DNA from 2 places in the Streptomyces sp. NPDC039462 genome. Region 2 is predicted to be linked to the other one. Evidence: riboswitches for the same ligand, from Rfam matches in the RefSeq annotation. Region 2 holds a riboswitch; the other holds the start of a gene.
What was found. Region 2 has a riboswitch for cobalamin ahead of cobN (cobaltochelatase subunit CobN). Riboswitches for the same ligand answer to the same signal wherever they lie in the genome.

Region 1 (3,367 bases), on a different contig from region 2:
ATCGGCTTCTCCGACGCCGGTGACACCGCGACCGTGGCCCACCTGTGGAACCAGGGCGGCTTCTTCCCGAACGGCATCGGCTCCACGCTGATGACGCTGCAGATCGTGATGTTCGCCTTCCTCGCCGTCGAGCTCGTCGGCGTCACCGCGGGCGAGTCCAAGGACCCGAAGACCGTCCTGCCCAAGGCCATCAACACCGTGCCGTGGCGCATCGCCGTCTTCTACGTCGGCGCGCTCATCATGATCCTGTCGGTCGTGCCGTGGACGCACTTCCAGCCCGGCGTCTCGCCGTTCGTCGCGGCCTTCGAGAAGATGGGCCTCGGCGTCGGCGCCGCGATCGTGAACTTCGTGGTCCTCACCGCCGCGCTCTCCTCCTGCAACTCCGGCATGTACTCCACCGGCCGCATGCTGCGCGACCTGGCGATGAACGGCCAGGGCCCGAAGTTCTTCACCAAGCTGACGAAGAACGGCCTGCCGCTCATCGGCACCACGGCCTCCGCCGCGTTCATGCTGGTCGGCGTCTGGATCAACTACCAGTGGCCGGGCGAGGCGTTCAACTACGTCGTCTCCTTCGCGACCATCTCCGGCATGTGGGCCTGGATCATGATCCTGGCCTGCCAGATCCGCTACCGCCGCAAGGCCGACCGCGGCGAGCTGCCGCAGTCCACCTTCCGGGCCCCGGGCGCCCCGTACACCAGCTGGTTCGCGCTGCTCTTCATCGGCATGGTCATCGTGATGATGGGCGTCGACAAGGACGCGCGGATCTCGCTGTACGCCGCTCCGGTCTGGGCCGCGATCCTCGGCGTCTCCTACCTGGTCCTCAAGAGCCGCAACCCGCAGGCCGCGGCGTTCAACAAGCGGAAGATCGGCCTCTCCGAGGACGCCTCCGCGGGTGCCTCCACCGGCGACCGCCTCTCCAAGGACTGACCGGCTCCCCAAGGCCGCTGTCCAGCATTCGGGCCCGCGCGTACCACACTCCGGTACGCGCGGGCCCCTCTGCTTATCCTGGCGCCATGCTGACCATCACCCAGGCCCTCCACGACCAGATCGTCGCGCACGCGCGCCAGGACCACCCCGACGAGGCGTGCGGCGTGGTCGCGGGCCCGGCGGGCACCGGCCGCCCCGAGCGGTTCATCCCGATGCTCAACGCCGCGCGCTCGCCCACGTTCTACGAGTTCGACTCGGGCGACCTGCTCAAGCTCTACCGCGAGCTCGACGACCGCGACGAGGAGCCGGTGATCATCTACCACTCGCACACGGCGACCGAGGCCTACCCCTCGCGCACCGACATCACGTACGCCAACGAACCCGGCGCCCACTACGTCCTGGTCTCCACGGCGGACACCGACGACGCGGGCCCCTTCCAGTTCCGCTCGTACCGGATCGTCGACGGCGAGGTCACCGAGGAAGACGTAAAGGTCGTACAGGCATACTGAGCTTTACTCACGAGGGCGGCAGGACCCAGGAAGCCGGTGCGAACCCGGCACGGTCCCGCCACTGTGACCCCGCCCCACCGGCACACGCCGGCCGGGGCGGGGGAGTCAGGAACTGACCTGCCGCCTTCCTCCACACGACGCAGGGGACGCGGAAATCCCCTGGAGGAGGCAGTTCAGCCATGTCCCGACCGATACGTGCCCTGGCCGCCGCGGCCCTGCTCGTCCCGCTCGCCGCGTGCTCCTCGGGCCCGGGCGGTGACGGCGGTGACGGCAAGCCCGCCGCCAAGGCCGCCGGATTCCCGTACACCGTCACCAACTGCGGCGTGAAGACCACTTACGACGCACCTCCGAAGCGCGCGGTCACCATGAACCAGCACACCACCGAAGTGATGCTGGAACTCGGTCTGAAGGACCACATCGCCGGCACCGCCTACCTCGACGACAAGGTCCTCCCGAAGTATGAGAAGGCCTACAAGTCGCTCCCGATGCTCGCCAAGGAGTACCCCTCCTACGAGAAGCTGCTCTCCGCCAACCCCGACTTCGTCTATGGCGGTTACGCCAGCGCCTTCCTCCCCGGCGACGGCCGCAGCCGCTCGGCACTCGCCAAGTCCGGCATCGAGAGCCGCCTCAACGTAGAGGGCTGCGCCAAGAAGCCCGTCTCCATGGACGACGTCTACCGCGAGGTCCGCGAGGTCGGCTCCACCTTCGGGGTGCGGGCCCGCGCCGACCGGTGGGTGAAGGGCGCCCAGCGCGAACTGGCCGCCACCGCCGAGAAGTCCAAGGACAAGAAGCCGCTCTCCGTCTTCGTCTACGACAGCGGCGACAAGACGGCGTTCACCGCGGGCGGCCGCGGCATCGGCAACGACATCATCGAGCGGGCGGGCGGCCGCAACATCTTCGCCCACGTCGACAAGTCCTTCAGCGACGCGTCCTGGGAATCGGTCGTCGAGCGCAGGCCCGAGACCATCCTGATCCTCGACTACGGCGCCACGACGGTCGCCCAGAAGAAGAAGCGCCTCCTGGAGGACCCGGTCCTCAAGGACGTCCCCGCCGTCAAGAACAAGCGCTTCGCGGTCCTGCGGCTCTCCGACATGGTCACGGGAGTACGAGCGCCCGAGGCGGTGAGGAAGCTGGCGGCACAGCTGTGAAGCACCTGCGCTACGCCACCGTCGTGACGACGCTCTGCGCGGCCCTCGCGGTGGCGCTCGTGGCCGGTCTCGCCCTCGGCTCCGTCCGCATCCCCGCCGCCGACGTCCTGGACATCCTCACGGGCCGCGCCGAACCCTCCCCGTTCCGCACGATCGTGCTGGACGTCCGCCTGCCCAGGGTCCTGCTCGGAGCGACCGTGGGCGCCGGGCTCGCGGTCATCGGCACCGTCCTGCAAGCCCTCGTCCGCAACCCCCTCGCCGACCCGTTCCTGCTCGGCGTCTCCTCGGGCGCCTCCGTCGGCGCGGTCTGCGCGATCGTGCTCGGCAGCGTCTTCGGCCTCGGCGCGGCCCTGTCCACCACCGTCACGATCCCGGCCGCCTCCTTCGCGGGCGCGCTGCTCTCCCTCGTCCTCGTCTACGCCCTGGCCCGCGGCGGCGGCAGCTTCGCCACCGGGCGCCTGATCCTCGCGGGCGTCGCCGTCTCGTACATCCTGACCGCGCTGACCAGCCTCATCCTCGTCACCGCCGACAGCGCGGACCACCTCAAGGAAGTCCTGTACTGGACGCTGGGCGGCCTCGGCAGCGCCCGCTGGGACATGCTCGCCCTGCCCTGCGCCACCCTCGCCGTCGGCACGGCCCTCCTGGTGTCCATGGCCCGGCCCCTCGACCTGCTCCTCGCCGGGGAGGAGGGCGCCACCGTCCTCGGCCTGCACGCCGCCCGCTTCCGCGCCGGCGTCTTCGTCCTCGCCTCGCTCCTGACCGGCGTCCTCGTCGCGTACAGCG
Region 2 (3,367 bases):
GGCCCGCAGGATCGCGAGGACGAGGTTGACGCGGTCACCGGCGGCCGGGGCGGTGCCGAGGACGTGCAGGCCGTCGCGGATCTGCGCGTCCTTGATCTCGCAGAGCCAGCCGTCGACGTGCAGCAGGAAGTCGTCGAAGCCGTCGTCGTCCGGACGGTCCTCCAGACCCAGGTCGTGGTCGAGCTTCGCGGCCTGGATGAGCGTCCAGATCTGCGCGCGGATCGCCGGCAGTTTCGCCGGGTCCATGGAGCTGATCTGCGCGTACTCGTCGAGGAGCTGCTCCAGGCGCGCGATGTCGCCGTAGGAGTCGGCGCGCGCCATCGGCGGCACCAGGTGGTCGATGAGCGTGGCGTGCACGCGGCGCTTGGCCTGGGTGCCCTCGCCCGGGTCGTTGACCAGGAAGGGGTAGATCAGCGGCAGGTCGCCGAGCGCGGCGTCGGGGCCGCAGGCGGCGGACAGGCCCGCGTTCTTGCCGGGCAGCCACTCCAGGTTGCCGTGCTTGCCGAGGTGGATCATCGCGTCGGCGCCGAAGCCGCCGTCGGCCGCGGGCGCCGCGATCCAGCGGTACGCCGCCAGGTAGTGGTGCGACGGCGGCAGGTCCGGGTCGTGGTAGATCGCGATGGGGTTCTCGCCGAAGCCGCGCGGCGGCTGGATGAGGATGAGGAGGTTGCCGCGGCGCAGGGCGGCGAGCACGATGTCGCCCTCCGGGTCGCCGCCGTTGCCGACCCGTGAGCGGTCCAGGAACATCTCGCCGGGCGGCGGCCCCCAGTGCTGCTCGACCGAGTCCCGCAGCTCCTGCGGCAGCGTCGCGTACCACCGCTTGTAGTCGGCGGCCGGGATGCGCACCGGGTTGGCGGCGAGCTGCTCCTCGGTGAGCCACTCCTGGTCGTGGCCGCCCGCGTCGATGAGCGCGCGGATCAGCTCGTCGCCGTCACCGGAGACGAGGCCCGGGATGTCGGCCTCGGGGCCGAAGTCGTAGCCCTCGGCGATGAGCCTGCGCAGGAGCGCGACGGCGGACGCGGGGGTGTCGAGGCCGACCGCGTTGCCGATGCGGGAGTGCTTGGTGGGGTACGCGGAGAGCACCAGCGCGAGGCGCTTGTCGGCGGCCGGGATGCGCTTCAGGCGCGCGTGCCGTACGGCGATGCCGGCGACCCGGGCCGCCCGCTCGGCGTCGGCCACGTACGCGGGAAGGCCGTCCTCGTCGATCTCCTTGAAGGAGAAGGGGACCGTGATGAGGCGTCCGTCGAACTCGGGCACCGCGATCTGGCTCGCGGCGTCCAGCGGCGAGACGCCCTCGTCGTTCTCCTCCCAGGCCGAACGCGACCCGGTCAGGCAGAGCGCCTGGAGGATCGGCACGTCGAGGCCGGTCAGCGCGCCCGCGTCCCACGACTCGTCGTCACCGCCCGCCGACGCCTCGGCGGGCCTGGTGCCGCCCGCCGCGAGGACGGTCGTCACGATGGCGTCGGCGGCGCGCAGCTCGTCGATCAGCTCGGGCTCGGGGGCGCGCAGCGAAGCCACGTACAGCGGCATCGCGCGGGCGCCCGCGTCCTCGAGCGCGCCGCACAGCGCGTCCACGAAGGCGGTGTTGCCGCTCATGTGGTGGGCGCGGTAGTAGAGCACGGCGACCGTGGGGCCCTCGACGTCGGCGCGGGCGGTGCGCTCCAGCGGGCCCCAGGAGGGGGCGGCGGCGGGCGGCTCGAAGCCGTGGCCGGTGAGCAGCACGGTGTCGGAGAGGAAGCGGGCCAGCTGCTCCAGGTTGGCGGGGCCGCCGTGCGCGAGGTAGGCGTGCGCCTCGGCGGCGATGCCGATCGGCACGGTCGACGACGCCATCAGCTGGGCGTCGGGCGCCTGTTCACCGGTGAGCACGACGACCGGAAGGCCGGTGGCGATGAGCTGGTCGAGGCCATCCTGCCAGGCGCGGACGCCGCCGAGGAGGCGTACGACGACGAGGTCGACGCCGTCCAGCAGCGCGGGCAGCGCGTCGAGGTCCAGACGGGACGGGTTGGCGAACCGGTAGTCGACCGGGCCTCCCGCCGCGCGGGCGCTGAGCAGGTCGGTGTCGGAGGTCGACAACAGCAGAAGCATGCGGGCGCAGGCCTTCCTCGGGGTGTCCGCGCCCCGGGTGGTCGTATGGACGGCAGGAGTTCCTGGCTCACCCCACGCGGGTGGGGCTCACAGTGGCGGGACCGCGCCGGATTCGCACCGGGCTTCCTCCCTGGGGTCCTGGTGGACCCACGCCGTCGCTGGCGTCGGCGGACCTGGAGGCCCGCCGCCTGCATAGTAAGTCCTGCCCGCCGCCGATGGGGCGGCCACCTGCCAGGACGGTCCGTCTCGGGAGGCGACCGGCCGGATCCGCGTGGGTATGCTCGCCGCCATGCCGCCCACCCGAGCATCATCCCCAGACCAGGGCGAATCCCTCATACGTGACCGGGGTGACGCCTGCCCCGGAGCCCTCCGCCTGCACCTCGCGGACGACGGGCGCCTCGCCCGACTCCGGCTGCCCGGCGGGCTCCTGACGGGGCATCAGGCCTCCGTGCTGGCAGCCGCGGCGGAGCGTCTGGCGGACGGGAACCTCAGCGTCACCTCGCGCGGCAACATCGAGCTGCGCGGCCTCGGCGACGCGTGCGGCGGCGAACTCTCCCGGCTGCTCGCGGACGCCGGCCTGCTGCCCTCCGAGCGCCACGAGCGGGTGCGGAACGTGGTGGCGTCCCCGCTCGCGGGAACCGACGGACTCGGCCACGCCGACGTGCAGTTGTGGGCCCGTGAGCTGGACCGACTCCTGTGCGCGGAGGAGTGGACGACAGCGCTCTCCGGCCGCTTCCTGTTCGCCCTCGACGACGGCCGCGGGGATGCGGCCGGGCTCGGCGGCGATGTGACCTTGATCGCAGAATCCGGCGGGACTGCGGTCGTACGTCTCGGGGGCCACGCCTGCCGGGTCGCCGGGGCCGACGTCCCGCGCGCCGCCCTCGCCGCCGCCCGGGCCTTCCTCGACGCCGCGCGCGAGGCGGGCAACGGGGCCTGGCGGGTGCGTGAACTGCCCGACGGGACGACCGCGGACCTGGCGGGAGCACTGGCCCGGGTCGACGTCTCCGCCACTCCCGCCGACGTCCCGCTGCCGTCGCTCGCCGCGCCGCCCGCCCCGGGCGTCGTCGGCCGCGCGGTGGTGGTCCACGCCCCCCTCGGCCGCGTGAGCGCCGCCCAGTGGCGGGCCCTCCTGCCGCTCCCCGCCGACGAGCTGCGCGTCACGCCCTGGCGCGGCTTCGTGCTCCCTGGCTTCGCCGATGGGGCCGCGGCCCGCGCACGGCTGGCCGCGCTGGCCGCCGCCGGATACGTCACCGCATCCGACTCGCCCTGGCTGGGCGTCGGC

Region 1: it holds a riboswitch for cobalamin, as region 2 does, so the genes downstream of both, ACZ7LU_RS36505 (ABC transporter substrate-binding protein) here and cobN (cobaltochelatase subunit CobN) in region 2, are expected to answer to the same signal.

The regions. Positions count from the first base shown of each region.
Region 1 covers NZ_JBVKAO010000009.1:244,578-247,944, reverse strand. Annotated here, with positions in the region: gene ACZ7LU_RS36515 (amino acid permease) at 1-927, shown strand, start outside; gene ACZ7LU_RS36510 (M67 family metallopeptidase) at 1,014-1,436, shown strand; cobalamin riboswitch at 1,440-1,571, shown strand; gene ACZ7LU_RS36505 (ABC transporter substrate-binding protein) at 1,616-2,584, shown strand; gene ACZ7LU_RS36500 (FecCD family ABC transporter permease) at 2,581-3,367, shown strand, end outside.
Region 2 covers NZ_JBVKAO010000001.1:262,585-265,951, forward strand. Annotated here, with positions in the region: gene cobN (cobaltochelatase subunit CobN) at 1-2,085, opposite strand, end outside; cobalamin riboswitch at 2,127-2,250, opposite strand; gene ACZ7LU_RS01035 (hypothetical protein) at 2,393-2,524, opposite strand; gene ACZ7LU_RS01040 (cobalamin biosynthesis protein CobG) at 2,534-3,367, shown strand, end outside.